Regions from separate parts of the Enterococcus camelliae genome, predicted to be linked through region 2. Evidence: predicted binding sites of a transcription regulator. Region 2 holds the regulator's gene; the other holds the start of a gene.
The links. The regulator HrcA, encoded in region 2, represses chaperone genes, less so after heat shock. The targets are predictions, from matches to a motif close to TTAGCACTCNNNNNNNNNGAGTGCTAA.

Region 1 (16,871 bases), on a different contig from region 2:
TCGTTCTTTTGGATGGTCAATTGGATTTACAGTGCTGGCTATTTTTGGTGGATTATTCGCAAGCATTGGCTTGATGAATCGCAAAAAAATATAAAAAGGTGTGCAATGGTTTTATTCAACCGTTGCACACCTTTTTTTAGTAATTTTCCAATACCAATTTACCAATCATTTGACCGCTCTCAATTTTTCTATGAGCTTGTCGCATTGTTGCTGCAGAGATGGGATGGATAGTCTCAGAAAGCGTTGTTTGGATGACTCCTTGATCCAATAACTGGCTGATTGTCGTTAGTATGTCATGTTGAGAAAGTAGATCAGGTGTTTGATACATGGCTTTGGTAAACATAAATTCCCAAACAAAGGTAGCACTTTTGCTTTTTAATTTGCCTAACTCGAGTGGCGACTCGTTTTCAACTATGGAACAGATTTTCCCTTGAGGTGCAATCATGCTTGCCATAGTCTCCCAATACGCGTCCGTATTATTTAAACAGAGAATAAAAGAAACCTGGTCGTACCCGTACTTTTTTAGTTGCGGTTGTAATGGTTGGTGATGATTTAATACGATGTCTGTTCCGTGGTCTTTGGTCCATTTTACCGTCTCAGGGCGTGAGGCTGTGCCAATCACAGTTAGACCAACATGTTTGGCAAGTTGGGTAGCAATGGAGCCTACACCCCCGCTAGCTGCAATAATCAAGATGCTTTTCCCTTTGTTTTCTAACTTGTTTTTGGAAATAGCTAATCGCTCGAAAAGTGCTTCATAGGCCGTGAGAGAGGTTAAAGGCATCGCGGCGGCTTCAGCAAAAGTGGCTTGCGTAGGTTTTTTGCCAACAATTCGTTCATCAACAAGTTGGTAGTGACTGTTGCTACCTGGGCGCGTCACATCTCCTGCATAAAAAACCGAATCACCTGGTGCAAATAGCGTACAATTAGGACCAACTTTTTTGACAATACCAGAAGCATCAAACCCTAAAATTCGTGGTTGATTCTCAATTTTGGGTTCTACCAAGCGTTGTTTTGTATCAACAGGATTGACTGAAATAGCTCTTACTTCCACCAATAAATCATGTCCTGTTACTTCTGGTACCGGCACAGAAAGATCAAGGAAGCTATCAGGATTGCTTAAAGGCAAGGCATGATAAAACCCAACTGCGTTCATTAAATTTGTCATTTACTTCACCAACCTTCGCTTATTTAAATTTTAGTATACCAGTAAAAGAGAAAAGCAACACAGGGAAGTTCTTTTAATGGACAATTAATGTGTTTTTTTTTAGTGATTCTCAATTTAACTGAAATCGAAAAAAAAATTCACAAATTATTCATATTTGCTTGGTAGTATTTACCCATACCAACAAAGTCTTATTTTAAGACAACCCTAACACTTTTTCATTTTTTACTCCGGCCTATCGGTTCCCCAAACCGATAGGCTCTTTTGGTTTGTCCAGATTAGAAAGCTGCCCTGATACGTCGACGATGGAAGGGATAACCTATCAATGAAGAGTAATTCCTTTATTTGATTCGTCAAAAAATGGAAAGATGAAACACAAATCAAAATAATGTATAATGGAAGTGTTAAGTTATTCGGAAAGAAAAAACGAGGTGAACCCGAGTGAAAAAAATATTAGTAGTTGATGATGAAAAACCAATTTCAGATATTGTCAAATTTAATTTAAGTAAAGAAGGTTATGAAATCTTCACCGCTTACGATGGGGAAGAAGCCCTTGAAAAAGTGCGTGAAGTCGAACCAGATTTAATTTTACTTGATTTGATGCTACCGAAAATGGATGGTTTAGAAGTTGCCCGTGAAGTTCGAAAGACGTTTGATATGCCTATCATTATGGTTACAGCAAAAGACTCTGAAATTGATAAAGTTTTGGGACTTGAATTAGGAGCAGATGACTACGTAACCAAGCCCTTTTCAAATAGAGAGTTGGTTGCTCGCGTAAAAGCAAACTTACGTCGCGGATCCGCAGCAGCTAAGGAAGCAGAAGAGCAAACCAATTCGGAATTAACGATTGGTGATTTAACCATTCATCCCGATGCCTACATGGTAACAAAACACAATGAGGCCATTGAGTTAACACATCGGGAGTTTGAATTACTGCACTATTTAGCTAAGCATATTGGCCAAGTGATGACACGTGAACATCTGTTACAGACAGTATGGGGATATGATTATTTTGGTGATGTAAGAACGGTCGATGTTACGGTGAGACGTTTGCGAGAAAAAATTGAAGACAATCCTAGTCATCCCAATTACTTGGCGACTCGTCGTGGAGTTGGCTATTATTTACGTAATCCAGAACAGGAGTAAGAAACGATATGAAGACGAAAGTTCGCTTCGTTCAATCAGTGAACTTTAAAATCGCCCTGACGTTTATCTTGATTTTGCTTTTATCAATCGAGATTATCGGGGCGTATTTTATTCGGGGATTAGAACGTTCAACAATTAATAATTTTATTACGGATATGAATACAAAAGCGTCCAATGTTGCTTACATGGTCAGTTCAGAATTGAGTAAACAAGATGACAATGATACCAATGCGACCAATGCAGCCATTCAGCGTTTTTTAGATAATGACAATAATTCAGAAATTATTGAAATGCGTGTAGTTGATGAAAAGGGAATTGTTCGGGCAACTACGAATGTTAATGATCAAAGTGCAATTGGAAAAAGAAATGATTATCGTGATATGGATGATTTTACGGTGAAAAGCTTTGTCACGGTAGATTCAACGACCGGCAACCGCGTACAAATCAATGTACAGCCAATTCAATCTCCAACGGGTGAGGCGGTGATAGGTGCGCTCTATATCAAGAGCAATCTTGAGAAAGAATACGATCAAATTAATGACATTGCGGTCATCTTCATCTCTGCTTCGTTAATTGCTGCTTTTATTTCAATGGTGATTGCTCTTTTTGTTGCTCGTTCCATTACACAACCAATTGGTGAAATGAGGCAACAGGCTCTTAGAATAGCAAGAGGGGACTACTCCGGCAAAGTGGCTATTCATGCTCAGGATGAACTGGGTCAGTTGGCGGATACGTTTAATCAACTGGCGGAACAAATCGAGGAAACACAAGAAGCGATTGAATCCGAACGCAATCGTCTGAATAGTGTGCTATCACATATGACCGATGGGGTAATTGCTACCGATCGCCGTGGGAAAGTCATTACCATTAATGATATGGCCCTTTCATTGTTAGATAAAAAAAATGAAGAGGAAGCCATTGGGCAATCCATCTTAAAACTATTGGAGATTGAAGAAGAGTATACATTGCGTACGCTTTTGGAAAATTCAAATGAAATGTTGTTGCATCGCTCGTCTAGCGAAGTTGAAAGCGGACAGTTAATTTTAAGAGTTGATTTTTCTATGATTCGAAGAGAATCCGGTTTTATTTCTGGGATTGTTGCCGTGATTCATGATGTGACTGAACAAGAAAAAACGGAAAAGGAACGTCGGGATTTTGTTTCGAATGTATCCCATGAATTACGCACCCCTCTTACCAGTATGCATAGCTATTTAGAAGCTTTGAGTGACGGGGCTTGGCGGGATGAGGAAATTGCTCCCAACTTTTTAAAAGTGACATTGGATGAAACAGACCGAATGATCAGAATGATTAATGACTTATTAAGCCTTTCAAGAATGGATAGCGGCAATGCGCAACTGCAAAAGGAATTTGTCAATTTTAATGAATTGGTTCATTTTGTTCTTAACCGTTTCGATATGATGGTCACTAGCGAAGAGAAGCGTTATGTCATTCGTCGTGATTTCACTCAACGAGATTTATGGGTTGAGGTGGATACAGACCGCATGATTCAGGTGATTGACAATATTATGAATAATGCTATCAAGTACTCACCAGATGGTGGCGTCATAACGGTGGCTTTATCAGAAACCCACAACCATATCCTATTGAGCATCCGTGACCAAGGAATGGGGATTCCAAAAGTTGATTTAGCAAAAATCTTTACTCGTTTTTATCGAGTGGACAAAGCACGTGCCAGGAAGCAAGGGGGGACTGGTCTTGGATTGGCTATTTCTCGAGAAGTGATTAAGGCACATGGTGGCGCAATCTGGGCGGAAAGTAAGGAAAACTATGGCTCAACATTCTATATAAGTTTACCGTATGAGCCATATGAGGAGGACTGGTGGGAATGAGTTGGAAACGTATGATACTTCGTTTGGGATTGATTGCGATGATTGTGTTAAGTTTTTATCTATCTTATTTAATCTGGTTGAATCCAAGCAATAAAACGGGGACGAACGATTTGAATACTTCTCAAAGTAACCAAGCAGGCAGTGACAAAGAAGCAAGTCCACGAAGTCTAGCCGATGTTTTCCTACCTTTGAAACTGGTGAGTGTCTCCCAAAGCAGTGCAAAAGAAACGAGCTCAGAAGTGTTAATAAAAAAAATGGTTAAAACCATTGAGTCAACCAAGATGACGCATCCAAACGTTATTGAATATCCTACTTTGGAGGCGTTTAATGAGAAAACCCAATTAAAAAATGGTGTCGAATTAACACTAATGAATGAAATGGCACTATCTGAATGTATCAATCTTTTTCATTTACAGTTAACTTTGGATCAAGCAATAAAGGAAAAAGACTTAAAATTTGACCATGCTCAAATTGATTATGATTCAGGAACCTTCCGTTTTTTAAATTCAATCAAAAAAACGGAGGTTGAAGCAACTTTTGAAGGAAACTTTGATACCATTAAGACGTTGTTAAAAGATAGTGAAGCCAATTGGTATACAGTCGTCTCAGATACATCGTTAATTAGCAGCCAGTATCTAACAAATGAGCCCATCAAATTAAAGTTATATAGTTATATTTCTTCTGTTCAATCATATACTATTTTTAGAGATAGCTTTTTTACGAATCCTTCTGATGCGAAAAGTAGTGATGATAGTTCTGATTTAATGATTGTCGATCAGTCAGAAATTATGACTGTACAAACACAGGACAGTTTAGTCGAATTTCGCGATACGAATGTGACAGATATTAATGATAATTTGTATAAGGAAAGCTATGAATACATCCGGTATTTGGGAACAAATTATGGTAATTTACGTTTTATGAATCGAAATGGGAATGCGATTGATTACCGTGTTTTTGTTGAAGGATACCCTGTTTTTAGTTCAAATAAAGAAGGGTTAGTCGCTACGCAATTTACAAAAAATCGGCAATCAAATTCGTGGTCTGTTCGGATTGATGCAAATATGAATACAATTCAAATTCCAATACCTTCTGATCAAACAGTTGAACTTCCGGCCAGTAGGCAAGTTTTGGAAAATTTGAAGAACCATGGGGCTGATTTGACGAAAATCACAGCGATTGTTATCGGTTATAAATGGAACGATATCAAGGATACTGGCGTCGTGGATTTGGTACCTACTTGGTATATTAATTATGATAAGCAATGGAAGGATCATGACTCGTTGGTAACTGAATTGCAAGAAAGCGAGGGCGACTAAAATGGGATTTAAGCGAATTGAATGGATTTTTTTCATCGCTTTTTTAGGCGTAAATGTCTTTCTGATTAATATCTATATGGGTTCAAAAAATGATCAAAGCATTATATCACCATCAAGTCAGAAAATAGCGATTGAACAACGATTGGATAATGATAACATTACGTTTGATGGTCGGTTATCTAGTGAAAACCTGACAGGCTACTATCTTTCCGGTACGCCGACAATGATGCAGGCTCTCTACAATGAAGATGTTAATGCAAATAAAAAAATATTGAATGATGGGATGACCAAATTTGACAGGGGCAAATTGACACACACCATGACAGAGCGTTTTTTCGTTCAAGAGAAAGACCAATTAGTAAAAGCCAGTCAAGCCTACTGGAAAAAACGTGTAATGAAAGGAAACGATTATACGTACCAACTACATTTTTCTACTTTTGGCGATGACCAAATTGAACTGATGGCGACTCAAAGCTACGAAGGAATTCCCATAAATGATTCTTCCAGTCAATTAATTTTCACCTTTAACAATGAAAATGACCAATACATCAATGAAGATTACACGCAAACTTATGTGGAAAATTTGACTCCATTGCGAGAAAAAATGAAACTTTATTCGGAAAAAGATGCCATAAATACACTATATATCAATAATCGAATTGCTAAAAAATCAAAGATTGAATGGATACAGTTGGCTTACACCTTGATTTTAAATGTTCGTGGACAGAATGTTTATGTACCAGCTTGGTTTGTTGCAATGGAAAAAGCTGACAAGTCCAAACAAGTTGAAATCGTCAACGCTTTTAGTAACCGAATCATCACCAATGCATCTGTTCGAAAAGTAGAAAATTATTAATTGTTGGAGTATACTCATACAAGAGCGTTGATAGAAGGGATTTCAGAGAAATGAAGAATCAAAAAGCGTTTCAAGTGAGTATTCTAGCTAGCGGAAGTACAGGAAATTCTTTGTATTTAGAAAGTGAAAAAAAGAAGATTCTTGTTGATGCGGGATTAAGTGGCAAAAAAATTACTTCTTTGCTAAATGAAGTCGGAAAAACACCTGATGAGTTAGATGCCATTTTTGTTACTCATGAACATCGAGACCATATACATGGAGTTGGCGTGTTGGCACGAAAATACCATTTGCCTGTCTATGCAAATGAAAAAACATGGGAAGCAATGGATCCATTGATTGGGAATGTCCCAGTAGAACAAAAGTATTTATTTGAAATGGGTGCTACCTTATCTTTTGGTGACTTGGACATCGAAAGTTTCGGTGTGTCACATGATGCAGCAGCACCTCAATTTTATAAATTTAATAAAAATGGAAAATCTTTTGTAATGCTTACGGACACAGGGTATTGTAGTGATCAAGTACGTGGCGTGATTCGCAATGCAGATGCCTATCTCATGGAAAGCAACCATGATTTACAAATGTTGCGGATGGGGGGATATCCTTGGCCGTTGAAACAACGAATCTTAGGTGATAAAGGCCATTTGTCAAATGAAGATGGCGCTTTAGTGATGACCGATATTTTAGGTGATGCAACAAAAAGAATTTATTTGGGACACCTTAGTCGTGAGAATAATTTGAAAGAATTAGCACATCTTACGATGGAAACGGTTCTAAGAGAGTACGACAAGGGAGTCGGAGAGGCGTTTCAGGTTTATGATACGGACCCTGATAAAGCGACTCAATTATTTGCGATATAACCGAATTAGTGGGAGGTGCAGACGCACCTCCCACATTTTTTTGAAAACAATCCCAAGTAAGTACACATTAACTTACTGTAGGACACATCATTTTGACAACAAGCCAATGAAAACGACGAGTGAGTTCATGCCAACGTGACTAATAATCGAAGTCCATATTCGACCAGTTTTAATATAAAGGAGACTGAAGAAAATGCCTAAAGAAGTGTAGAGCAGAATATGGCCATCATCATGCATCACGGCAAAAAGTAAACTGCTAACAATGGTTGCAAACCATAAAGGGATTTTTTCTTGCAAAATCCCAATTAATGCCCGTCGAAAGACGAACTCTTCTAAAATCGGCCCTCCAACAGAGACTGCTAAAACAAATAAGAGATTGCTTTGAATAAATGACAGGATATTTGCAGTATTTTGAGAATTCCCTGATTCTCCAAACAAAGCCGTTTCTAAAAGAATCGCAATATTTTGCAAGATAATAGCTAAGAAGATACCTAAGATTCCCCATAATATACTGGTTTTCCAAGCTTTTGGTTGCATCTCAAAATCAAGTTTTGACTGACTCGTTCGATAGAGCCAACTAACAAAAAAAGCACTGCCAAGATAAAATACGATGGTAGCCCATAGAGCGGAAGAAACAGTTGGAAATAGAGCAGGTGAAAAATAACAAATAGCATAGATTAGGATTGTCCATAATCCATATTTTCTTGTGGTCAAAAAAAATTCCCCCTTTAGGATTAGTATAATGATTCAACTGAAAGATACAATCCTCGATTTTAGTCTATAGAAAAAGTTTAAGAAAAAAAGGGAAAAGACTTGCATAAAAAAGGAAAAATGAGTAATATTAGTTTTGTAAGTTAGCACTCTTACAGCAAGAGTGCTAATAAAACCAAAACCTATTATTTTATGGAGGGATAGACCGTGTTAAAACCATTAGGTGATCGAGTATTGATCGAAGTATCAAAAGAAGAAGAAAAGACTGCTGGAGGATTTGTATTGGCTTCTGCTGCTAAAGAGAAACCTCAAACGGGTGTAGTCATCGCAGTAGGTGAAGGTCGCGTATTGGATAATGGTGAGCTTGCACCTGTTCAATTAAAGGTTGGCGACACTGTGTTATTTGAAAAGTATGCCGGTTCTGAAGTGAAATACGAAGGAAAAGAATACATGATCTTTGCTGCAAAGGATATTGTAGCAATCGTTGAATAAAAGACACAACAACTACTATTAATGAGGTGAAAGAGAATTATGGCAAAAGAAATTAAATTTGCAGAAGATGCACGTGCAGCAATGTTGCGTGGAGTTGATAAATTAGCGGATACAGTAAAAGTAACATTAGGCCCTAAAGGTCGTAATGTTGTATTGGAAAAAGGATTCGGTTCTCCATTAATTACCAATGATGGTGTAACGATTGCAAAAGACATCGAGTTAGAAGATCATTTTGAAAATATGGGAGCAAAACTTGTCTCAGAAGTTGCTTCAAAAACAAATGATATTGCAGGTGACGGTACGACAACTGCAACAGTTTTAACACAAGCAATTGTGCGTGAAGGATTGAAAAATGTGACAGCTGGAGCCAACCCTCTAGGCATTCGTCGTGGGATTGAATTGGCAACGAAAACAGCCGTTGAACAATTACATGCAATTTCAACTATTGTGGATTCTAAAGAAGCAATTGCCCAAGTTGCTGCTGTGTCATCAGGTAGTGAACAAGTTGGTCATTATATTGCCGATGCAATGGAAAAAGTTGGCAATGATGGCGTAATTACAATTGAAGAATCAAAAGGAATTGAAACGGAATTAGATGTCGTAGAAGGTATGCAATTTGATCGTGGTTACCTTTCTCAATATATGGTTACTGACAATGACAAAATGGAAGCTGTCTTGGACAACCCATATGTTTTAATTACAGATAAAAAAATTTCCAACATTCAAGATGTTTTACCATTATTAGAACAAATTTTGCAACAAAGCAAGCCCCTATTAATCATTGCGGATGATGTCGATGGAGAAGCATTACCAACATTGGTTTTAAACAAAATTCGTGGAACCTTTAATGTTGTGGCCGTGAAAGCACCAGGATTTGGTGACCGCCGCAAAGCGATGTTGGAAGATATTGCTATCTTAACAGGTGGTACTGTTATTACAGAAGATTTGGGTCTTGAATTAAAAGACGCGACAATTGATATGTTAGGTCGTGCAAGTAAAGTTGTTGTTGATAAAGACAATACAACCATCGTTGAGGGTGCTGGCGACAAAGATGCCATTACTGCTCGCGTTCAAACGATTCGCAAACAAATCGAAGATACTACTTCAGACTTTGACCGTGAAAAATTACAAGAACGCTTGGCAAAACTAGCCGGTGGCGTAGCTGTTGTCAAAGTGGGGGCAGCTACTGAAACAGAACTAAAAGAATTAAAACTACGTATTGAAGATGCATTGAATGCGACACGTGCGGCCGTTGAAGAAGGAATGGTTTCTGGTGGTGGTACTGCGTTAGTTAATGTTATCCAAAAAGTGGCTGCGATTGAAGCTGAGGGCGATGTTGCAACAGGCGTTCGTATTGTTGTCCGTGCATTAGAAGAACCAGTTCGTCAAATTGCTGAAAATGCTGGTTATGAAGGTTCAGTAATTATTGACAAATTAAAACGTTCTGAACTTGGTATTGGATTTAATGCTGCAACTGGAGAATGGGTAAACATGGTTGAGGCTGGAATTGTTGATCCTACGAAAGTAACTCGTTCTGCCTTACAAAATGCTGCTTCTGTAGCTGCATTGTTGTTAACAACTGAAGCGGTGGTTGCTGACAAACCTGAACCTGCAAAACCTGCTGCACCTGCTATGGATCCATCAATGATGGGCGGCATGATGTAATAAATACCTCTAAACTCTGATATAACAGGGTTTAGAGGCTTTTTTTAGTTATTGATTCTTTCTAGCGGATAACTTGTAAACGGGTGATCACCGACAGGACCGTTAGTTGTGACAATCATTAATGTTCCGTTATATTTGTAGTACAAAAAATACGTAACCTCCTGATAAGTACCGTCCAATCTAGGTTTATTTACTTTAATTTTCGTTGCAAGATCTACTTGAACAGTTACATTTTTTCGATAGTCTAATACAGTATATGTTTTCGATGGTTCTATGATAATTTCGTAATCTACTGAATTCCCAATTAAATCTTGAAACTGATCATTTTTAAAACCTTGGCGAGGTTGGTTTTCTATTCCCGCTGTATTGCCCTCGTACCAAGTTGTTCCATTTAAAAATTGTTTGGTAATCTTTGGAAATTGCTCATTTGTTTGGGTAGTGTTTGCTTCAGTTGAGCTCTTAAGACTTGTTTGAGTTGTTTCAGAGGAGCTTGATTGGGTGGTGTGCTCATTTTTTAGAGAACGATTTTCTGATTGTGAACTTGATGTAGTGGTATTTAGGACATGGTTTTCATTTGTTTTGTTGCTACAGCCAACGAAAAAGAGTAACGACAACGCGGATAAAGTAATCAACTTTTTCATTTTTTTGCGACCCCTTTCGATTCATTTCTTTTATTTAAAGCAGTTAATGACTATTGGAGGAAAGAATGATTCACATGATTTTATTATAGCTTTTTAGTGAAAAAAGGACACTGGTGAAAGCATGATAGAAAATCCGTAGAGTAATTCTGCTTCTTTTTTTCTTTGTGAAAAAAATCTTTGCGCTACTATTCGGCTATTCTGTTATAATATAGGGAAAGAATATGTAGAGGAGTTAGGGTCATGCAAAAAACTTATGCAGATGATAGTTTCACTTTACACACCGATTTGTACCAAATTAATATGATGCAAACGTATTGGGAGCTTGGCAGAGCAGATAAGCACGCCGTTTTTGAATGCTATTTTAGAGAGATGCCATTTAAACATGGGTATGCTATTTTTGCAGGGTTGGAACGTTTAGTCGATTATTTAAATCATTTGCGCTTTACGGATACAGATATACAGTATTTGCGCGAAATTGGTGGGTACCAAGAAGGGTTTTTGACCTATTTAAAAGAGTTTCGATTCGCTTGTGATGTGCGTTCAACTCTAGAAGGGGACTTGGTTTTTAGTAACGAACCCATCATTCAAGTGGAAGGTCCAATTGCACATGCACAATTGGTTGAAACAGCATTACTAAATATTATTAATTTTCAAACGTTAATTGCAACAAAAGCTGCTAGAATCAAATCAGTCATAGGGAAAGATCCACTCTTGGAGTTTGGTTCACGTAGGGCTCAGGAATTTGATGCAGCCATTTGGGGGACGCGAGCTGCCTATATTGGTGGAGCTGACGCCACAAGTAATGTTCGAGCGGGCAAAATTTTTGGCATTCCTGCGAGTGGGACACATGCGCATTCGCTTGTGCAATCTTATGGAAATGATTATGATGCCTTCATTGCGTATGCAAAAACGCATAAAGACTGTGTTTTCTTAGTTGATACCTATGATACACTTAAATCGGGTGTTCCATGCGCCATTCAAGTCGCTCGTGAAATGGGCGATCGCATTCGTTTTTTAGGTGTTCGAATTGATAGTGGCGATATGGCTTACATTTCCAAAAAAGTTCGAGAACAACTGGATCAAGCCGGTTTTCCAGAAGCAAAGATTTATGCCTCAAATGATTTAGACGAAAATACTATTTTAAGCTTAAAGATGCAAAAAGCAAAAATTGATGTATGGGGTGTAGGGACAAAATTAATTACGGCTTATGATCAACCAGCATTAGGGGCGGTTTATAAATTGGTTTCAATCGAAAATGACAATGGTGAGATGGTAGATACAATCAAGCTATCAAGTAATGCTGAAAAGGTATCAACTCCCGGGAAGAAACAAGTTTGGCGAATTACTCGAAAATCGAATGGCAAATCTGAAGGTGATTATGTCACACTATGGGATGAGGATCCAAGAGAAGAAGATGAGATTTTCATGTTTCATCCTGTCCACACATATATTAATAAAACTGTCCGTGACTTTCATGCACGGCCAATTTTGCAAGATATTTATCAAAAGGGTGAGCTAGTGTATCATTTACCAAAATTGGATGAAATCAAAAAATTCTCGCAAGAGCGACTGGATTCGTTATGGGACGAATACAAACGTGATTTGAATCCTCAGCCGTATCCAGTTGATTTGTCGACGGATTGTTGGAATCATAAGATGAAAATTATGGCAGAGGTTCGAGATTACGTCAAAGATTTAGGGACAGAATAAGGAGGCTATTGTATGACACTGCAACAAGAAATTATTCAAGAACTAGGGGTAAAACCAAGGATTGACCCTCAAGAAGAAATTCGAAAAAGTATCGACTTTTTAAAAAGCTATATGAAAAAATTTCCATTTCTTAATACCTATGTATTGGGTATTAGTGGTGGACAAGATTCTTCTTTAGCGGGGCGTTTAACCCAATTGGCTATGGAGGAATTACGAAATGAAACAGGAAATCCAAATTATCAATTTATTGCAGTAAGACTTCCTTATGGGGAACAAGCAGATGAAGCGGATGCGCAGCGCGCTTTGACCTTTATTGAACCAGACATCGCCCTTCGTGTGAATATAAAAGGGGCCGTCGACGCTCAAGCGGCAGCTATCGAAGAAACTGGTATCACTGTGGGTGATTTTAATAAGGGAAACATGAAGGCGCGTCAACGGATGATTACACAGTACGCAATAGCAAGTGAAAAAAAAGGTGCGGTGATTGGAACGGATCATGCTGCTGAGAATATTACTGGCTTCTTTACCAAATTTGGTGATGGAGGAGCGGATATTCTACCAATTTTCCGACTCAATAAACGTCAAGGAAAGCAATTGTTACAAACGCTTGGCGCACCAGCCGAAATTTATACAAAAATTCCAACGGCTGATCTTGAAGATGGTCGTCCACTAGTTGCGGATGAAGTTGCATTAGGGGTTACTTATGATGACATTGACGATTATCTAGAAGGAAAAGAAATTGCAGTTCAAGCGAAAGAAACGATTGAAAATTGGTGGTTAAAAACACAACATAAACGTCATTTACCAATTACCATTTTCGACGATTTTTGGAAGTAAACTATTTGATTCATGAACAAAAAATACCACATGCTAGAAAATCATGAGATTGAACGCCTTGTTTTGCTCACCTAGCCATGTGGTTTTTTTGTTCGCATGAAGTAACAAGGGTTTTGTTTGCAACTCGATTGTGAATATCATATAATAATTATGCAGAAGTTTTGGGGAAGACTCTGTTAACAACGTCAAGAGGAAAACAGAAATGTTTCCTCTTTTTTTATTATGCCTAAAAATATCCTAGCTAGAATGGAGATTCTATAAATGAACAAACGAAAAAAGGGCCCCTTCTTCTTAACGATTCTATGGAGCCTGCTTCTTCCCGTGATAGGCAATTTGTATTTGCAATGGTGTCAAAATAATTTAGATTTTCTTACTGCGTTTCGATTTGCTTTCTCGTGGCACACGAGTAAATTTATGTTAGGTTGTCTCATCTTATGGATGTTCTTAGTATTGATTTGGAGTATTTTGGGAAAACTGCGGTATAGCAGCTTGCTATTCAGTGTCATTATTGGTTTGGTAGGTTTAACAACGTATCAAAAAATGCAGCTACGAAATGAACCTTTGTATCCAGATGATTTGAAGATGCTGTTTCAATGGCAGATGCTACGGGATATAGTTGGCACACCTTTTTTTATTATGGCAATTCTGATTATTTTATTGACTTTAGTAGTAGCGAGTTGGAGTATTTATTGCAGCTTCAAATTTTCAAAAAAGAGCCAAATCATACGAATCGGTGGTTTCATCCTGTCAGCAAGTTTTTTGGTATATTGCAGTGATTTTAATAATCAATCGAACGTCATCCGTAAAGCCTATAATCGAACAGCAACCTGGGTTCCTTATTCTCAAGAGATGAATTATTATAATGTTGGATTTATTGGCGGCTTTTTATATAATTTAAATGTGGAGGCGATGAGTGAACCAGCTGGGTACTCGAAGGAAACGATTCAACAAATTGTAGCTAAGTACAATGCACTTGCTACTGAAAAAAATCGCTATGCTACCGATGAACAGCCCAATATCATCTATGTGATGAGTGAAAGTTTCTCAGATCCTTCTCGCTTGATTGGTGTAAATGTCGATGGCCAGCCGCTGTATTCATACCAACAGGTTGCCAACAAATCGTTTAGTGGGCAAATGCTTTCCCAAAATTATGGTGGGGGTACGGCTAATATTGAGTTTGAAGCATTGACAAGTTTTTCAATGGCTCTCTTAAACAGTCAGATGACGACACCTTATACGATGCTAGTTCCCAAACGGAGCAATATGCCTTCGATTGTTTCGTTTCTGAAGGATCAAGACTATCAAACAACAGCAATCCACCCCTATGATACATCGATGTACAAGCGTACGGACGTTTACAAAGTTTTCGGATTTGACAAATTCTTGGATCAAGACGATATTGAAAACCCAACGAAAATTGAAAATAATCCGTATATTTCGGATGAAGCGGTGTATAAGCAAATTGTAAAGCAATTAAAAACAAGTGATCAAGCGCAGTTTATCCACTTCGTTACGATGCAGACACATATGCCGTATGGAAACAAATACAATCATGAAACTTACACTATTAGTGGTACGGGTAATCATTTAGCTGCAGCGGATTATGTCCAAGATATTGCATATAGTAGTCAGGCACTAGCCTCATTCATCAAAGAATTAGCAACGGTTGAGCGACCTTCCGTGGTGGTTTTTTGGGGAGATCACTTACCTAGTTTCTACTCACAGGGTGTAAAAGACAAAAATTCGGATGTCTCAATGCATTTGACCGAGTATCTGCTCTATAGTACCGCGGAAAACTGGTCAGAAAAGGGGACGTTCACTATTAGTCCGTATTATTTTTCGCCAATATTGCTTGAGAAGGCTAAGTTGAAAACATCGGGATTTTATGAATTGATGAATCAAATGGCTGAATTTTTGCCAGCATCTGAAAAAGAGAGAAGTTATTATCAAGGAAAATGGCAACGAGAGGTTCGTTTATCGAAGAAGGAACAGAAAATTTATAATGACTATCGTTTGATTCAATATGATTTGTTACAAGGCGAGCAGTATAGTCTCCACTCATTTTTCCAAGTCGTGCCATAAGTTATGCACAGATTTACTAAGAATAAAGAAACTTTTTTTTCCTTGGAACTATTTATTGAAGTGAATCCTTGATTCGCCAATGTTTGTTGGTCTTTTTGAAAGTCAATAGAAAATAAATAGAAATGAACGATTGTTTCACATTTGAAAGTCATGAAAAAGAGAAAACTGAAAAAAAACGAGTAAAGTACGCTTTTTTTCAGTTTTCTTTAGAAAAAGAGAAAGTTATTTTTTGTGAAACGAGAAAAAGTCCGTCCATTCATGTGGATAACTTAATTGGCATGAAGAGCTTCCAAAATTGTGTAAATTTGTTCCAGTTCGGTGGAAGTTCCTCTAAGTTCGAAGTCTGCCAAAAAAGGAACAGAAAATTGTTCGGCATATTGTTTAGCAGTGAGACAATATTGCAAATTAAAATTTTTATTTCCACTGCCAATAATTCCTTTACAGAAGGTCGCATTATCGTCATAGGCGATGTAATCGCGCATCGCTTCAGTCAATATCTCTTGGTCACCATTATCAACGCCGTTCCCACCTTCAAGATAGGTTGGAACACAGACAACAAAAGGTTCTTTTTCATGATCGAGCAATGTGTTGTCGGAAATTTCTTTTATTTGTATAATCGGATGATGGGCGGATTGAGATTGTTTCGAAATCGAGAGTTCGTGCAGTCTTTTGGCAAATGATTTTGTGTTTCCTGAGATAGAAATGTATAGTAAATTCAAGTGAATCGCTCCTTTTATTAGTGAGTTGAACAAAAAAATTAAAACAAAAGAGGTCATAATTATGGTTATACGCAAAGCAGCACCAGAAGATCGGGAAGCAGTTGCTGAATTATTATTGGTCATTTTTAAGGACATGGAGTTGCCATTACTCCAACGTATTTCCGAAGAAAAGCTTGTCCAAATGGTTGCAGAAGCGATGGCAGACCCTATGTATCGCTATAATGAATCACGAGGAATTGTCAATGAAATCGATGGAAAATTAGCTGGGGTTGCTTTCGGGTATCCTGATGAGGAGGAACCTACCATTGATCTCGCGTGGGACGAGGTTGCCAAAGCACATCAACTGACAGGTGATACGCGTTTGTTTAAAGATTCGGAAGTCTTTCCAAATGAATGGTATCTTGACTCGGTTTGTGTAAATGAAGCTTTTCGTGGAAAAGGGATTGGTTCATCACTTTTAGAGTCGGTTGTTGATTTAGCGCGACAAGCAGGTAAGTCGAAAATTGGACTTTGCTGTGATTTTACAAATCATAAGGCGCAAAAGCTTTACGAACGAGTTGGGTACGAAGCGGTAGGTGAACAAGTACTAAGTAATCATCGTTATTACCACATGCAAAAAACCATCTAAATGATTAAGAAAAATCGGGTGTCACGTCCAAGTCAATGTCTGTCTGATTTTTACGGTTGTAAAGCCAATAATCCATAATCGCTGAAATACAAATACAAATCGGTGCATTGGTAGAATCCGGAATCGATAGCACATAATAATCTCCCGTAACCAGCGTTGCTTTGTCCATTTCCATAATGACCTTGTTAAAGTGGTG
Region 2 (16,871 bases):
TGTGCGAATAAGTCACGGATGTCATCAAAAACGCTTGTATAGGTGGCTGGATTGCTTCGTGGTGTTCTTCCAATCGGACTTTGGTCAATATCAATAATTTTTTCAATTTCTTCATATCCAGTAATTCGTTTATACTTACCTGGTTTTGCACTATTCCGATTAATTTTTTGTGCCAAAGTTTTCTTAAGAATTTGATTGACCAGTGTTGATTTTCCTGATCCAGAAACACCTGTAACAACTACTAATTCTCCCAATGGAATTGCGACATCAATTTCTTTTAAATTATTCTCAGCCGCACCGTAAATCGTTACTTTTTTCCCGTTTCCTTTTCTACGTTCAGTTGGAACAGGAATCTTTCGCTTGCCCGATAAATATTGACCTGTTAAAGAATTGGGATTTTTTTCTACTTCTTCAGGTGTTCCTGCAGCAACTACTTCTCCACCCATGGCACCCGCACCCGGACCAATATCAATCAAATAATCAGCCGCTCTCATCGTGTCCTCATCATGTTCAACAACAATTAGTGTATTGCCCAAATCACGCATTTCTCTTAGTGAATGGAGCAATCGATCATTGTCTCTTTGATGCAACCCAATGGACGGTTCATCTAAAATGTATAAAACACCAGACAGATTGGATCCGATTTGCGTTGCTAGTCGAATACGTTGAGCCTCGCCACCTGACAAAGTACCTGAAGAACGACTAAGGGTTAGATAATCCAAGCCAACATTTCGCAAAAAGCTTAACCGGTCAAGAACTTCTTTCATAATTGGTTTGGCAATCGTTTGTTCTTGTTCAGACAATTGTAACTGTTCAATAAAATTTAGCGTATCGTTGATTGGTTTTTCACTCAATTGACCAATGTGAATGCCCCCTACTTTGACACAAAGGGCTTGTTCATTTAAGCGATAGCCATGACAGGTTTGGCAAGTCAATTCCGTCATATAAAGCTTCATTTGCTCACGCGTGTAATCACTTGAAGTTTCCTGATATCTTCTTGCGATATTCGTCACAACACCTTCAAAAGGAACATCTACATCACGTATGCCGCCAAAATCATTTTGATAATGGAAATGAAACGGTTTTTCACCTGAACCATATAAAATAATATCTTGCTGTGCTTGCGGTAGCTCTTGAAACGGTGTATTCATATCAATGGAAAAGCTTTGGCATGCTTGTTCTAACATTTGAGGATAATATTGAGAGCTAATCGGATTCCAAGGTATAATTGCCCCTTCATTCAATGTTTTTGAAAAATCAGGGATTACTAAATCCAAATCAACTTCTAATTTCATTCCTAACCCATCACAATCCGGACAAGCACCAAATGGCGCATTAAATGAAAATAATCTTGGCTCAAGTTCCCCTACTGTAAAGCCACAATAAGGACAAGAATAATGTTCACTGAATAATAATTCCTTTTCGCCAATCACATCAACAATCGCATACCCTTCAGATAATCGCAAAGCGGCCTCAAATGAATCAAATAGTCTTGAACGTATCCCATCCTTGACAACTAAGCGGTCAATGACAATTTCAATTGAATGTTTCTTATTTTTCTCTAAATCAGGAATTTCTGAAATATCAAAGGTTTCTCCATCCACTCGCACTCGAACATATCCTTCGCGTTGAATTCGTTCAAATACTTTTTTGTGTTGCCCCTTTTTTTCATGAATGACTGGAGACATTACTTGAATTCGCGTTTTTTCGGGTAAAGCCAATACTTCATCCACCATCTGTTCGACAGATTGACTGGTTATTTCAACATGATCATTTGGACAAATAGGATGGCCAATGCGGGCAAACATCAGTCTTAAATAATCATTAATTTCAGTGACTGTTCCAACTGTTGAACGAGGATTTTTGCTTGTCGTTTTTTGATCGATTGAAATGGCTGGACTCAAACCATCAATACTATCTACATCTGGTTTGTCCATTTGCCCCAAAAATTGCCGAGCATAAGCCGAAAGACTCTCAACATACCTTCTTTGGCCCTCAGCATACAACGTATCAAACGCTAACGAACTCTTTCCCGAACCGGATAATCCCGTAATAACCACTAATTTGTCTCGTGGAATTGTCACATCGATATTTTTTAAATTATGCGCTCGTGCACCGTGTATCACTATTTTATCGTTAGCCACCAACGGGGTCCTCCTAACTTAATTCAGCTTTTAATTCTAAGATGGTATCTCTTAATGTAGCCGCCGTTTCAAAATGTAACGCTTTGGCTTCTTCTCGCATTTCTGCTTCTAATTTTACAATTAATTCACGTTTTTCTTTCTTCGTTAAGTCACTCAATTTCGCCGTATTGTAGGCTGGCACTTCTTCTGCTACTTTAGAAATACGAATCAAATCGCGGATTTCTTTCTTAATGGTCACCGGTGTGATGCCATGTTCCCGGTTATATGCTTCCTGAATCCTACGTCTACGGGCCGTTTCCTCAATGGCTAAGGCCATCGAATCGGTCATTTTGTCGGCGTACATAATAACTTTCCCTGATGCATTTCGAGCGGCTCGACCAATGGTTTGGATCAGCGAACGTTCACTCCTTAAAAAGCCTTCTTTATCGGCATCAAGAATTGCTACCAATGAAACTTCAGGAACATCTAATCCCTCACGTAACAAATTAATGCCGACAAGAACATCAAATTCCCCTAGACGTAAATCGCGAATAATTTCTGTTCGTTCTAATGTTTTGATGTCACTGTGTAGGTATTTTACCTTGATTCCTAATTCTTTTAAGTAATCTGTCAAATCCTCAGACATTTTTTTCGTCAATGTTGTGACAAAGACCCGCTCATTTTTTTCAACTCGTTCGTTAATTTCTCCAACAAGGTCATCAATCTGTCCCATGATTGGTCGAACTTCTATTTCTGGATCTAACAAGCCAGTTGGTCGAATAATTTGTTGGATGACCGTATCGGTATGTTCGTATTCGTAAGGACCAGGAGTCGCTGAAACATAGATAATTTGATGAATGTGCTCTTCAAACTCTTCAATTCGAAGGGGCCGATTGTCTAAAGCAGACGGTAAGCGAAAGCCATAATCAATTAGCATTTGTTTGCGCGCACGGTCTCCGTTATACATGCCTCTGATTTGAGGCATCGTCACGTGTGATTCATCGATGACCATCAAGTAATCCTTTGGAAAAAAATCCAGAAGCGTATATGGGGGTTCACCTTCCTTGCGTCCATCCATATGACGAGAATAGTTTTCAATCCCTGAAGTATACCCCATTTCTCTAAGCATCTCGATATCGTAATTGGTTCGCTGTTCCAACCGTTGCGCTTCAAGTAACTGATCGTGTTCTCGAAGAAATGCTAAGCGCAACGCCAGCTCCTCTTGAATTTGCTTGATAGCCGTTTCCATGTGATTCTCATCGGTTACGAAGTGAGTGGCCGGGAAGATTGAGACATGCTCTGTATCGTTAAAAACTTCGCCAGTTAATGCATCCACTTCCCGAATCCGATCAACTTCATCACCAAAAAATTCAACACGTAACGCTCGTTCATCTCTTGAAGCAGGAAATATTTCAACGACATCACCGCGTACCCGAAATCGTCCTCGTTGAAAGTCGATATCGTTTCGTTCAAACTGAATATCAATTAAGCGCCGTAACAACTCATCTCGTGAAATTTCCATTCCTTCACGAATCGAGACAACTTGTTTTTGATACTCAAAAGGTGATCCCAAACCGAAGATACAAGAAACAGACGCTACAACCACCACATCGTTTCGTTCTAATAATGAACTAGTAGCAGAATGCCGTAATTTGTCTATTTCATCATTTATGCTAGCATCTTTCTCAATATAGGTATCACTTGAGGGTACATAGGCTTCAGGTTGATAGTAATCGTAATAACTTACAAAGTATTCCACCACATTATCCGGGAAAAACTCTTTAAATTCCCCATACAACTGGCCTGCTAATGTTTTATTGTGTGCCAGTATCAAGGTTGGCTTATTTGTCTGTTGAATCACATTCGAAATCGTATACGTCTTTCCAGTACCAGTTGCACCCAGAAGAATTTGCTCTTTCTTGCCAGCCTTAATATTATTTACCAGTTGCTTAATTGCCTCTGGTTGATCTCCGGAAGGCTGATAAACGGATACTAATTTAAATTGATTGGTTGTGATTCGATCGATCATAAACAACGCTCCTCTTTCTATCACTGCATGCACCTAGTGTACCATAGCGAACATAGTTTCGCTATTTTTCCGAATGATTTTTTAACAAGAACTAGCATTCACCAACCAACTTTATTTTGTCACTTTTCCTTACATGGTATGTCAGAAAATATTTTGAAAATCTTTCACTTCTTGTTATAATTAACCATCTATTAAAAACATTTACATTTTTTTGATGTTTTTAAGAAAATAAGGGGGAATTATTTAATGAAAAAAAGGTTATTTTTCTTAACACTCTTTTCTATCATGACGACGCTTTTTTTAGTTTCTACAAAAACCGTCTCAGCCGAGGAAAAGACCTATCAAATAGGAACTGATGTTACATTTGCTCCTTTTGAATTTCAAAATGACGCGAAAAAGTATGTTGGAATTGATATTGATTTACTAAATGCAATTGCCAAAGAGCAAGGATTCAAAGTCAATATCCGTCCTTTGGGATTTGACAGTTCCATTCAAGGTGTTCAGTCAGGTCAATTAGATGGTATGATTGCCGGCATGAGTATTACGGACGAACGCAAAAAAAGTTTTGATTTTTCAGATCCCTATTTCGATAGTGGCATCCAAATGGCCGTTAAAAAAGACGAGTCAAGCATTCAATCTTATAATGATTTAAAGGGCAAAACGGTTGGGGCAAAAGTTGGAACGGAAAGTGCCACATTTCTTGAAGCAAACAAAGATAAATATGGATTTTCCGTCAAGACATATGATGACGCAACAGGTTTATACGGTGCGAGTGACAACGGAACCGTCCAAGCAATTTTTGACGACTATCCTGTCTTAGGCTATGCAATCACCAAAGGGCAAAACTTAAAATTAGTCGGTGAACCTGAAAAAGGAAACTCGTATGGCTTTGCTGTAAAAAAGGGGAAAAATAGCGAATTATTAAAACAATTCAACGATGGTTTAAAAAAGTTAAAAGCATCGGGTGAGTATGATCAAATTGTTGCAAATTACATTACCTCAAACACCGATGATAAGAATTCAACCAACAGCGAGGAAATGAAAAAGATTACACCTAAAAAAGCTACCTATGTTATTGCAAGTGATTCGGCATTTGCGCCGTTTGAATTTCAAAATTCAGCCAACGAATATGTTGGAATTGACGTTGATCTGATGAAGCGAGCTGCCGAACTACAAGGTTTTACTATTCAAATAAAATACATCGGTTTCTCAGCGGCAGTGCAAGCAGTGGAGGGAAATCAAGCCGATGGTATGATCGCTGGTATGACCATGACCGACGAACGGAAAAAGTCCTTTGATTTCTCAAATGCTTATTTCCAAAGCGGCATTCAAATTGCTGTGAAAAAGGACAATGCAACTATTAAAACTTATAAAGATTTGAAAGGAAAAAAGGTTGGGGCAAAAGTTGGAACGGAGAGCGCCGATTTTCTAAAAGAAAATCAAGACAAGTATGGATACAAGATCAAAAATTATGATGCAGCAGATCAATTGTATGAAGCGGTAAAAGTTGGCGCCGTTGATGCCATTATGGATGACTATCCTGTCATTGGCTATGCTATTTCTCAAGGTCAAGAACTTGCAACACCTATTGCGAAAGAAACTGGTGGTGAATATGGCTTTGCTGTAAAGAAAGGGCAAAATCCAGAACTAATTGAAATGTTTAATGAAGCCTTGGCTGAAATGAAACGTACCGGTGAATATGATAAGATTGTTAACTCTTATATTTCTGAAGGTAGTGAGTCTTCCGAAGAAAAAACGGAAAAAGCAGATAATTCTACTATGTGGGGCATTCTGAAAAACAATTACAAACAACTCTTAACTGGCTTAGGAAAAACCATGATTCTTGCGTTGGTGTCCTTCGCTCTTGCATTAGTTGTCGGGGTGATTTTCGGATTAATGAGTGTTGCACCTGTTAAAGCACTAAGGGTGGTTGCTTCAATCTATGTTGATATTATTCGAGGAATACCGATGATGGTACTTGCCTTCTTCATTTTCTTTGGGTTATCAGGCGCGACTGGTATTACGATTCCTGATTTTGCCGCTGGTATTATTACATTGACCTTAAACGCCAGTGCCTATATAGCTGAAATTGTTCGAGGTGGAATCAACGCTGTCCCTATTGGTCAAATGGAGGCTTCACGGAGTTTAGGTCTCTCTTATGGTCGGACAATGCAAAAAATTATTTTACCTCAAGCTGTAAAAATTATGATTCCATCTTTTGTCAATCAATTTGTCATCTCATTAAAAGACACAACGATTATTTCTGTTATCGGAGTGGTAGAACTTTTGCAAACTGGAAAAATTATTGTTGCCAGCACATTGCAAAGTACGTATGTCTACTTTATTATTGCGGTTATGTATCTGATTGTTATTACCGCTTTAACCCGACTAGCAAAAGTTTTAGAAAAGAAGGTGAACTAAATGGCTGAAAAAATTCTAGTTGAAAACTTAGTAAAACAGTATGGCGATAACACTGTTCTCAATGACATCAATGTCTCTATTAATGAAGGGGAAGTAGTATGTATCATCGGCCCTTCTGGTTCAGGTAAATCCACCTTTCTACGTTGCCTGAATCGTTTAGAAGACCCATCAAGTGGAGCAATTATCGTTGACGGTGCTGATCTAACAGATAAAAATACGGACATTAACCTTGTTCGTCAACATATTGGTATGGTGTTTCAACATTTTAATTTGTTTCCTCATCTCTCAGTTCTAGAGAATATTACTCTTGCCCCAACCGATTTAGGAAAACTGAGCAAAACTGAAGCGGAAAAACGTGCAATCAAACTACTGGAAACAGTTGGTTTAAGCGAAAAAAAAGATATGTACCCCGAAAGTTTATCTGGTGGTCAAAAACAACGGGTAGCTATCGCACGCGCATTGGCCATGAATCCAGATATTATGTTGTTTGATGAGCCAACTTCGGCACTTGATCCAGAAATGGTAGGTGACGTCTTAAATGTTATGAAAAAATTAGCCAAACAAGGCATGACCATGGTCATTGTAACGCACGAAATGGGCTTTGCAAAAGAAGTTGCTAACCGGGTCATGTTCATAGATGGTGGCAATTTCTTAGAAGATGGTACCCCACAACAAATCTTTGAAAATCCTCAAAATGAACGAACAAAAGATTTCTTAAACAAAGTATTAAATATTTAAATGAAGAAAAAGGACACTGCACAACTTTTCTTGCAGCGTCCTTTTTTTTGAAACAATTTCGTCTTTCTTCTTTTCATGAATTTCGAGTAGAATTTTTGGCTATTTTCTACTTCGATACACTTAAGATAGTATCACTTGCGAACAGTACAAATGACTTTTTTAAATCTCTAGCTTACTTTTACAATCAGCGATCACAAAAAAGTTGATATCCTTATTCATTTCGAGTAACAATATCAACTATTCTAGAGTCTAAAACACTCAGCCATTCCCGAGGAATCACTGAGCAATTGTTTCGCTTATTTGGTTGGATTTGTATAAAGGTCAATAATCAGATCACCTAATTCTTTGTCTGCATTGAAGGGCGCCAAATAACGGTACTCCACTCCACCTGCATTGAGAAAATAGTGACGATTTTCATCCCCTAATTCTTCAATTGTTTCTAAACAATCAACAACAAAACCAGGCGCAACGACTAGAATTCTTTTCACTCCCTCGCTTGGCAAAGCCTGCAAACAATCAGAAGTTGCAGGTTGAAGCCATTTTCCAGGGCCAAATTTGGACTGAAATGATAGATAGGTAGCCAATTCAGGTAATTGTTCCACAATTAAATCCGTCGTCTTTTGACATTCCATTCGATAATTATCTCCATCTTTTTCATACCGTTCAGGTATACCATGATAGGAAAAAAGTATCCCATCCACTGGCGACTCTGCGATGGCTGCTTTGATTTTTTTTACATAGTAATTAATATATATCGGATGACTATAATATGACCGGAAAAAAGTAAAATTGACAATTTTATCACTTTTTAAGAAATACTGTGCAACTGTATCAAATATTGAACCGACCGTTGTGCCAGAGTATTGAGGATACAACGGTACGATTGTTAAAAATTCCGTTTCATTTTCAATAAAGGAATCCAGGACATCGTTGATGAATGGTGTACTATAAGACATGGCATATTCAACTTGTACATCTGGTAGTTGTTGCTGAATATACTTTGCTTGCGCTTTGGTATATTCAAGTAAAGGTGAGCCATCCTTTGTCCAAATTTTTTTATAAAGTTCAGCCGACTTTTTGGGTCTAACTCTTAAAATAATTGCATGTAAAATCATCTTCCAAAATAGTTTTGGCATCTTTATTACTCGGCTGTCACTTAAAAAATAGGCCAAAAACTCTCTTACTTTTTTAGGATTCGCTTCATCTGGAGTCCCAAGGTTAACAATCATCAATCCTTTTTTCAAAAGAACACTCCTCATTGCTATATGCTATTTTTTGATTTTCTTCCAAAAGAAAAAATCTAACCAAATAATAGATGTTAAGATCCTCAACACTCATTTATGGTTAGAATTTTCTTTAAATGACCCGATTTCGTTTTTTACTTTTTCTTTCCGCCAAACGCATCTTTTACCTTATCAAAGAATCCTTCAGGTTGTTGTTCTGAAGTGCTCAGTCCTGACGCTTTCGCAAAGGATCGCAGGGCTTCCTTTTGCTCTTCATTTAGATTTTTAGGTGTAATAATTTTGACGGTTACTTGTTGGTCACCCGTTCCATTACCTCTTAACTTCGGTGCACCCTTTCCGCGTAATCGGAATTTTGCACCTGTTTGTGTTCCCGCAGGTATTTTCAGTTTAATTTCCCCATGAACAGTTGGAACAAGTACCTCATCCCCCAAGGCAGCTTGAACAAAATTAAGCGGCATTTCATAATATATTTCTGATCCGTTTCGATCAAAAATATCTGAAGGAGCAACTCGAAAGACAACGTATAAATCGCCGTAAGGTCCACCATTAGTCCCAGCTTCTCCTTGGTTGGCTAAACGCATTTGTTGGTCATCTTCAACTCCGGCAGGAACATTTACTTTCACTTTATGGGTTTGTTTTTCACTACCTGTACCATGACATGTTTCACAAGGATGAGCAATTTCTTTCCCAGTACCATGACAAACATCACATGTTTGACGACTCATTACTCTACCAAGTGGCGTTTGTCTCTCAACATTAATCGTACCTGAACCATGACATTTATGACATGTTTCAGGGTGAGTTCCTGGCTTAGCGCCATTTCCCCCGCAAGTATGACAGACTTCTTCGCGTTTGTATTTGATTTCTTTTTCTACGCCAAATACTGCCTCTTCGAATGTAAGATCGATAATGTATTGTAAATCGGCTCCTTGTCTAGGTGCATTAGGGTTGGCACTTCTTCCACCACCGCCGCCACCAAAGAACGACTCAAATATATCTTCGAAACCACCAAAGCCTGCACTCGAAAAGCCACCATTACCAAACCCGCCAAAGCCACCACCAGCTCCACCATAATTGGGATTCGTACCAGCATGTCCATATTGATCATAAGCTGCACGTTTTTGCGGATCACTTAAAATCTCATAGGCCTCGGATAATTCTTTAAATTTTTCTTCGGCATCTGGCGCTTTATTGATATCTGGATGATATTTTTTGGAAAGCTTGCGATACGCTTTTTTGATTTCATCGTCCGAAGCCCCTTTTTGCACTCCAAGGACTTCATAATAATCACGTTTTGTTGCCATTGGCTTCCCTCCATCTTTCTATTTCATACTGTAATAGTTTACCATATTTTTCTATACAATGGCATGCAAATTAATTCAAAGAAAGAGCCAAAGTGAATGACTTTGGCTCCCTCAATAACAATATTATTTATCGTTATCTACTTCTTCAAAATCCGCATCAACCACGTCATCCGCGCCGCCTTGAGCTGCTTCTGGATTTTCTTGTGCTTGTTGTTGAGCAGCTTGTTCATACAATTTTACTGTTAAGTTTTGGACGATTTCATTCAAAGCATCGCGTTTTGCCTTCATGTCTTCAATATTATTGGCTTCAACCGCAGCTTTTAATTCATCGCGAGCTGTTTCTGCTTTCTTTAATTCTTCTGCATCAACTTTGCCTTCTAATTCTTTCGTTGTTTTATCAACAGTGAACAATAGGGAGTCAATTTCGTTACGTAAATCAACTTCTTCTTTTCTTGCTTTATCAGCTTCAGCATTTGCTTCCGCATCTTTCACCATACGATCAATTTCTTCATCTGTTAAACCTGAAGAAGATTTAATAGTGATTTTTTGTTCTTTTTGCGTACCTAAATCTTTGGCTGATACATTTACGATACCATTTTTGTCAATATCGAACGTTACTTCAATTTGTGGAATACCTCTTGGTGCAGCTGGTATATCTGTTAATTGGAAACGACCTAATGTTTTGTTATCCGCTGCCATTGGACGTTCACCTTGTAATACATGAATATCTACAGCAGGTTGATTGTCTGCCGCTGTGGAGAAGACTTGTGATTTACTCGTTGGAATGGTTGTGTTACGGTCAATTAATTTTGTGAACACGCCACCCATTGTTTCAATCCCTAGAGAAAGAGGTGTAACATCTAATAAAACGACATCTTTTACATCACCAGTAATCACACCGCCTTGGATCGCAGCACCCATCGCAACCACTTCATCTGGGTTTACAGATTTGTTTGGTTCTTTACCAGTTTCTTTACGTACAGCTTCCACAACCGCTGGAATACGAGTTGATCCACCGACTAAAATTACTTCATCAATTTCTGATTGAGAAAGGCCAGCATCTTTCAACGCTTGACGTACAGGCACTTTTGTCCGTTCAACTAAGTCAGCTGTTAATTCATCAAATTTCGCACGAGTTAACGTCATTTCTAAGTGAAGTGGTCCTGCAGCTCCTGCTGTGATAAATGGCAAGCTAATTTGTGTACTTGATACACCAGACAAATCTTTTTTCGCTTTTTCAGCAGCATCTTTCAAACGTTGAACCGCCATTTTATCAGAACTTAAATCAATGCCATTGTCTTTTTTGAATTCAGCAACCATGAAGTCGATAATTTTGTTATCAAAATCATCCCCACCTAAATGGTTATCACCAGCCGTTGATAATACATCAAAAACACCATCGCCAAGTTCAAGTACGGACACGTCAAATGTACCGCCACCTAAGTCAAAGACTAAGATCTTTTCATCACGATCTGTTTTATCCAATCCATATGCTAACGCAGCAGCAGTTGGTTCATTGACAATCCGTTCAACTTCTAAACCAGCAATTTTACCAGCATCTTTGGTTGCTTGACGTTGTGCATCGTTAAAGTATGCAGGAACAGTAATTACTGCTTTCTCAACTTTTTCCCCTAGATAATCTTCAGCAAACCCTTTGATGTATTGTAGAATCATTGCTGAAACTTCTTGTGGTGTATAAGTTTTGCCTTCAACTTCAACTTTGTAGCCAGCTTCGCCCATGTGGCGTTTGATTGATGAAATCGTGTTAGGGTTTGTCACTGCTTGACGTTTTGCTACTTCACCTACTTGAATTTCTCCATTTTTAAATGACACAACAGATGGTGTTGTTCTATTTCCTTCTGGGTTTGTAATAATTTTGGCTTCTCCGCCTTCTAAGACTGCAACTGCAGAGTTTGTTGTTCCTAAGTCAATTCCGATAATTTTACTCATAATTTATTCTCTCCTTTAATCTACTTCATTCATTTATCTATATCATTACTTCTATTGAGCAACAATCACCATGGTCGGTCTTAAAACACGATCATGTAATTTGTAGCCCTTTTGTAAAACTTCAACAATCGTATCTGGCTCTTGTCCTTCTTCTAATGGTACTGTTTGTACTGCTTGATGCAAAGTCGGATTAAAAATTTCCCCTTTTGCAGGGATTTCTTCAATTCCTTCTTCAGTTAAAGCATGACGCAAACTTTCTAAAACCATTTCAATCCCTTTTTTTAAGTTTTGACTATGTTCATCTTCTGATTCAATAGCCATCGCTCGTTCCAGGTTATCTAACGAAGGTAATATTTTTTTTGCTAAATCTTGTGAACGGTACTTTTGTAACAACTCGCGTTCATTACGATTGCGTGAAGTAATATTTGCAATTTCAGCTGAAGCCCTTAAAAATTTATCTTCCATTTGATCAACTTGTTCTTTTAGGCTTTCAACCTCTGATAAAATTGGATCAACTTCTTCTTGCATAGCATTGTCATCAGTTGATTCAGCTTGTTGTTCATCAGTTGCAAGATTTTTTTCTTCTAGTTCTTGTTCTTCTGCTTCTTGTTTTTTCTGTTCTGCCACTTTTTAAACTTCCTTTCAACTGTTACTGATTTGATCGATCTAGTTCTTGATAATAGCCTATTAACTTTTGCGAGAGCTCTTTGCTGAATGTTTCCAACAAACCATACATTTTTGAATATGGCATACTCGTTGGACCTAATAAGGCAATTGTTCCTAACCCGTGATCTTTTATTGGGTAATTTGCTTGGATTAAGCTCATATTATGAAGTACTTTTACTCCAATTTCATCACCTATTCGGATTTGGAAGTTTCCCTCTCTTGAGGCAAAGAGTTGTGTCAACTCTTCAGAATTTTTCATAAATGAGTACATTGACTTAATGGCTGATGAATCTTGATTGGCTTCATAATCCAATAAATTCATCCGTCCACCTACGTACACTCTTTCTTCGAAGGCTTTACTTAGCACGTGTTCGAAAAAGTCTAGGATCCCATCTGTCGACTGGAAATAACGGTTCATAGTCATAGGTATCTCTGTCCGTAGCCGCTGATAAACGGTCCATAATGACTCATTTACCATTCGATCATTAATAATTTGAACAATTTTTTCAATGTCCGTTGACTGAAAACTAGCTGGCACCGTATAAACTTGACTTTCAACATTACCTTTATCGGTAACAATGATTGCTACGATTTGTCGATTGTTCAAAGGAACAATTCGAAAACCAGTTAATACACGATCAGTTAGGTCTGGACCCAGCGAGAGAGCAGTATAATTTGTCAGTTTTGACAAGATGGTAGCCGCATATTGAATCACATCATTAATCTCGTGAAATTCACGATTCAATCCACGTCTAATCTGCTCTACATCCTTTTTTGATGAGGTCATCGGCTCTAAAAGATGATTGATGTAATATCGATATCCTTCGATGGAAGGGATACGTCCAGAAGAAGAGTGCGTTTTCGCTAATAAACCAACTTCTTCCAATGCTTTCATCTCATTTCGAATTGTAGCAGAACTTGCTTCAATTCCCGACGCCATCAACTTTTTTGAACCAACCGGGATTTCATTCTCGGTATAGTTCTGGATGATAAGACGTAAAACGTCCTGTTGTCTTTTTGTAATCATTTCATCACCCCTTGTTAGCACTCGATATACCTAAGTGCTAATACAATTATAAATATACCACATCTCTATAGAATGTCAAGAAATTCCCCTTAAAAAATTAGCACTCTTAACAAAAGAGTGCTAATCGGTTTTTTGTTTCTATTTTAGACTGTTCGTTGCATCAATTTATTTCCTTGTCTAACAAAAATTTCTCAAAGACATCATTTCCGACATACATTCCTTGCTTTGTTAGAGCGACGCGTTGATCATCTGTTAGTAACCAGCCTTTTGCTACAAGACTGGTCACGACATCTCCATAGATTTCATCAAACGATTGGCCAAATTTTTTTTCAAATGCCTGCTTTGATACACCAGCTAACTTTCGTAAACCTAAAAATAATTCTTCTTCTATTTGTTCTTTTCTTGATACAGACTCACTCTGATAGATTGGTAATGTTCCTTCGCGTAAAGGCTTCAAATAATGCTGGATTGGCCCAAAATTCCGATATCTCTTTTGATCAACATAGCCACTTGCCCCCGCACCAAAACCGTAATATTCTTCATTGTCCCAATACATTAGATTGTGCTGAGACTCATAACCCGGTGTAGCAAAATTACTGATTTCATATTGAAATTTGCCCGCTTTGGTCATTGCGTCAATTGTCTCTTCAAACATTTGCAACTCGACTTCCTGTGAAGGTAGGACCATATTACCTTTTCTCACCCAATTCATAAACATTGTTTTATTCTCCAAAATCAAGGAATAAAGAGAATAATGGGGCAAATCAAAGGCCAGTGCTTGCGTTAGTGTTTGGCGGAAATTATCCAGTGTCTGTCCAGGTAGGGCATAAATCAAATCAATACTCACATTCGAAAAATCCTTCGCTTCCAGTAAATGCAAGGTTTCTGTCACATCTTGCGCCGAATGTTTGCGACCGATTTTTTTTAATAAGCGATCATCAAAAGATTGTACACCCATCGATACGCGATTTACGCCATAGTTTCGAATGACTGCCAGTTTTTCCTCCGTCAAATCGCCTGGGTTGGCTTCAATCGTAAATTCTTTGGTGTCTTTTAGCGATACTCGCTCGGTAATTCCCGCTAACAGCTTATCAAGTTGGGTGGCCGTTAAAGATGTTGGTGTACCTCCGCCAATATAGATTGTCGGAAAAGAGGTGGTTTTGTTTTTTGTTCCCCATTCAATTTCGTCAAGTAAACGATCAACATATTCATCTACTGGCTGCCCTTCGAGAAATACTTTGTTGAAGTCACAGTAGTAACAAATGTGTTCACAAAATGGGATATGGATATACATTGATTTTTGTTTGTTGGTGTTCATTATGCCATTCCTTTGGTCTTATTTGCACAGAAAAAGAGAAAGCCATTTGACTTTCTCAAATTTTTGCTACTTTCTTTATTGGAACCTAGTGTACCATTAATCACGCAGATAATCGAATGATTGGAATTTTTTAATTCGTTAAGCTCAATAAATGCCGTAATTCTTTGACTGTTTCTTTGTTACCTGTAAAAATCAGGTGATCACCCAGTTCGATAACTGTATTTCCACGGGGGGCAATGAATTCATTGTTGCGGTAAATACGACTGATGGTAATCGCTTCAATAAATGGCAACGATTTGATAGGAATCCCTGTGTATCGGCGATTGTTTACCGATACTTCATATAGACCTGACTCCGTATCTGTCAGCATTTTCAGTGTGGATGGTGAGTCGATCATTTCCCTTAGTAAACTAATATTTACATCGAACGTATTAAACAACTCCGCCCCCTTGGCTTGAAGCTGCTCGTACTTAGTATCAGTTAAGTCATGTGACTCTAGGCGGACAATCACTCGTGGGACTTCATATTTTGCTGCAAGCTGAGCTATTTCATAATTAATGGCATCGTCACGATACCCAAGCACCAATACATCAGCATCGAAGATTTGTTTGTCAATCAATGTCTGTTCTTCGCGATTTTCCAAAAATAAGACATGATCCATCGCACTGCGAAACGTTTCATAATGCTCGCGATCGTCCGTCACCATTTGAATATCATACCAGCCTTTTGCAAGTTGTTGAGCAACAGGGATTGTTAACACATTGGTGCCAAAAAAAGTCACTTTGGTTAATTGCTCTTCTTCTTCGGTTGATTGATAAAATTTATTAAAGAAAATAGGTGCAAGAATACAACAAAGGACCGCCGCTAACGTAAATTCGCCTACTTGGACTTCCGTAATTTGATCCAAGTGTGCTGCTACCTCTAGCGTTGGTAACACCAACGTAATAGTTGTCGCAGAAATACACGCGCCGGCCAGTGCATTGGTGCGATTGAAGGCCTTTTGCATAGTAAAAAAGAGTCCTGCTTTGGCTACCATAAAACAAACAAATAATAATAAAATCATCAACCATGCTTCTGGTTGGATAAGCAGACTTCTTAGCTCCAACTTGGCCCCGGTCATAATAAAGAATACTGGAATAAAAAAGCCGTAGCCGACTGAGGTTAACTTTTCTTGCGTACTTTCACTTGGTTGCAAGAGCTTCATCACAATCCCGGCCAAAAATGCCCCTAAAATATTTTCTGCGCCGACTGTTTCAGCCACAGTAACCAAAGTAAAGACGATAAAAAATGCCAAGCGGATATCGAGTTGAGTCGTCGATTTATCAACCTTTGCAAAAAAATCATAAATCCCACGAAAACGCCACAGTAACAGGATGGCTACCAAGAAAATCACTAGAATCAGCCAGATTTGCTCCGACTGTCCGCCATTCAATGCAGCATATGCCGATAAGGCAAGCAAAGGAATGATTTCACCTAAAACGGCAATTAGCAATAGCGTTTGTCCATAAGGTTTGCTTAATAACTCTTTTTCCTTTAGTGCCGCAATCACGACACCTAAGGCAATCGTTGAAAACAAAATTGTCGAAAGCATTATATTATCAAACATACCAAGAAATTTCACGACAAATGCCAATAGCACGGATGTCCCGAGTATCACAACAAACGAGAGTATCGCCATTGGCAACGGCTGCGTTCCTTTTTCTTCAGATGATTTACTTTTAAATAAGCTAAAATCAATTTCCATACCGGATAAAAAAATTAAAATAATCACCCCTAAGCTAGAGAGAAACGATAAATTATTCGTCGTTTCAACGAATTGAAACCCCGTTTTTCCGATAATAATTCCTACAATAATTTCCGCAATTGCTGTTGGCACAGCTGTAATCTTAAAGCGCGCCATCGCAAGTGGAATCATTAATGCAGCAAATAATACAATTAAAAGTGACATTGGTTTGACTTCCTTTCCAACCTTATTGTTTTATTATATCCTGAATTATTCATGAAATACTTTTTCCGTCGTTTCATAGGCAGTTGAGTCAATAAAAAGATCA

Region 1: the regulator HrcA is predicted to act here: its motif matches at 8,045-8,071, upstream of groES (co-chaperone GroES).

The regions. Positions count from the first base shown of each region.
Region 1 is NZ_JBHUMO010000012.1:6,687-23,557, reverse strand. Features, by position in the region: gene ACFSR0_RS02215 (ABC transporter permease) at 1-94, shown strand, start outside; gene ACFSR0_RS02210 (zinc-binding alcohol dehydrogenase family protein) at 137-1,165, opposite strand; gene yycF (response regulator YycF) at 1,604-2,308, shown strand; gene walK (cell wall metabolism sensor histidine kinase WalK) at 2,317-4,158, shown strand; gene ACFSR0_RS02195 (YycH family regulatory protein) at 4,155-5,477, shown strand; gene ACFSR0_RS02190 (two-component system regulatory protein YycI) at 5,479-6,333, shown strand; gene ACFSR0_RS02185 (MBL fold metallo-hydrolase) at 6,384-7,190, shown strand; gene ACFSR0_RS02180 (CPBP family intramembrane glutamic endopeptidase) at 7,278-7,904, opposite strand; gene groES (co-chaperone GroES) at 8,109-8,393, shown strand; gene groL (chaperonin GroEL) at 8,433-10,058, shown strand; gene ACFSR0_RS02165 (hypothetical protein) at 10,103-10,699, opposite strand; gene ACFSR0_RS02160 (nicotinate phosphoribosyltransferase) at 10,940-12,409, shown strand; gene nadE (ammonia-dependent NAD(+) synthetase) at 12,422-13,246, shown strand; gene ACFSR0_RS02150 (LTA synthase family protein) at 13,508-15,328, shown strand; gene nrdI (class Ib ribonucleoside-diphosphate reductase assembly flavoprotein NrdI) at 15,598-16,047, opposite strand; gene ACFSR0_RS02140 (GNAT family N-acetyltransferase) at 16,109-16,675, shown strand; gene ACFSR0_RS02135 (LURP-one-related/scramblase family protein) at 16,680-16,871, opposite strand, start outside.
Region 2 is NZ_JBHUMO010000033.1:41-16,911, reverse strand. Features, by position in the region: gene uvrA (excinuclease ABC subunit UvrA) at 1-2,144, opposite strand, end outside; gene uvrB (excinuclease ABC subunit UvrB) at 2,158-4,152, opposite strand; gene ACFSR0_RS04555 (amino acid ABC transporter substrate-binding protein/permease) at 4,399-6,573, shown strand; gene ACFSR0_RS04550 (amino acid ABC transporter ATP-binding protein) at 6,574-7,311, shown strand; gene hemH (ferrochelatase) at 7,608-8,570, opposite strand; gene dnaJ (molecular chaperone DnaJ) at 8,690-9,859, opposite strand; gene dnaK (molecular chaperone DnaK) at 9,983-11,809, opposite strand; gene grpE (nucleotide exchange factor GrpE) at 11,861-12,436, opposite strand; gene hrcA (heat-inducible transcriptional repressor HrcA) at 12,459-13,502, opposite strand; gene hemW (radical SAM family heme chaperone HemW) at 13,663-14,820, opposite strand; gene ACFSR0_RS04515 (monovalent cation:proton antiporter family protein) at 14,951-16,768, opposite strand.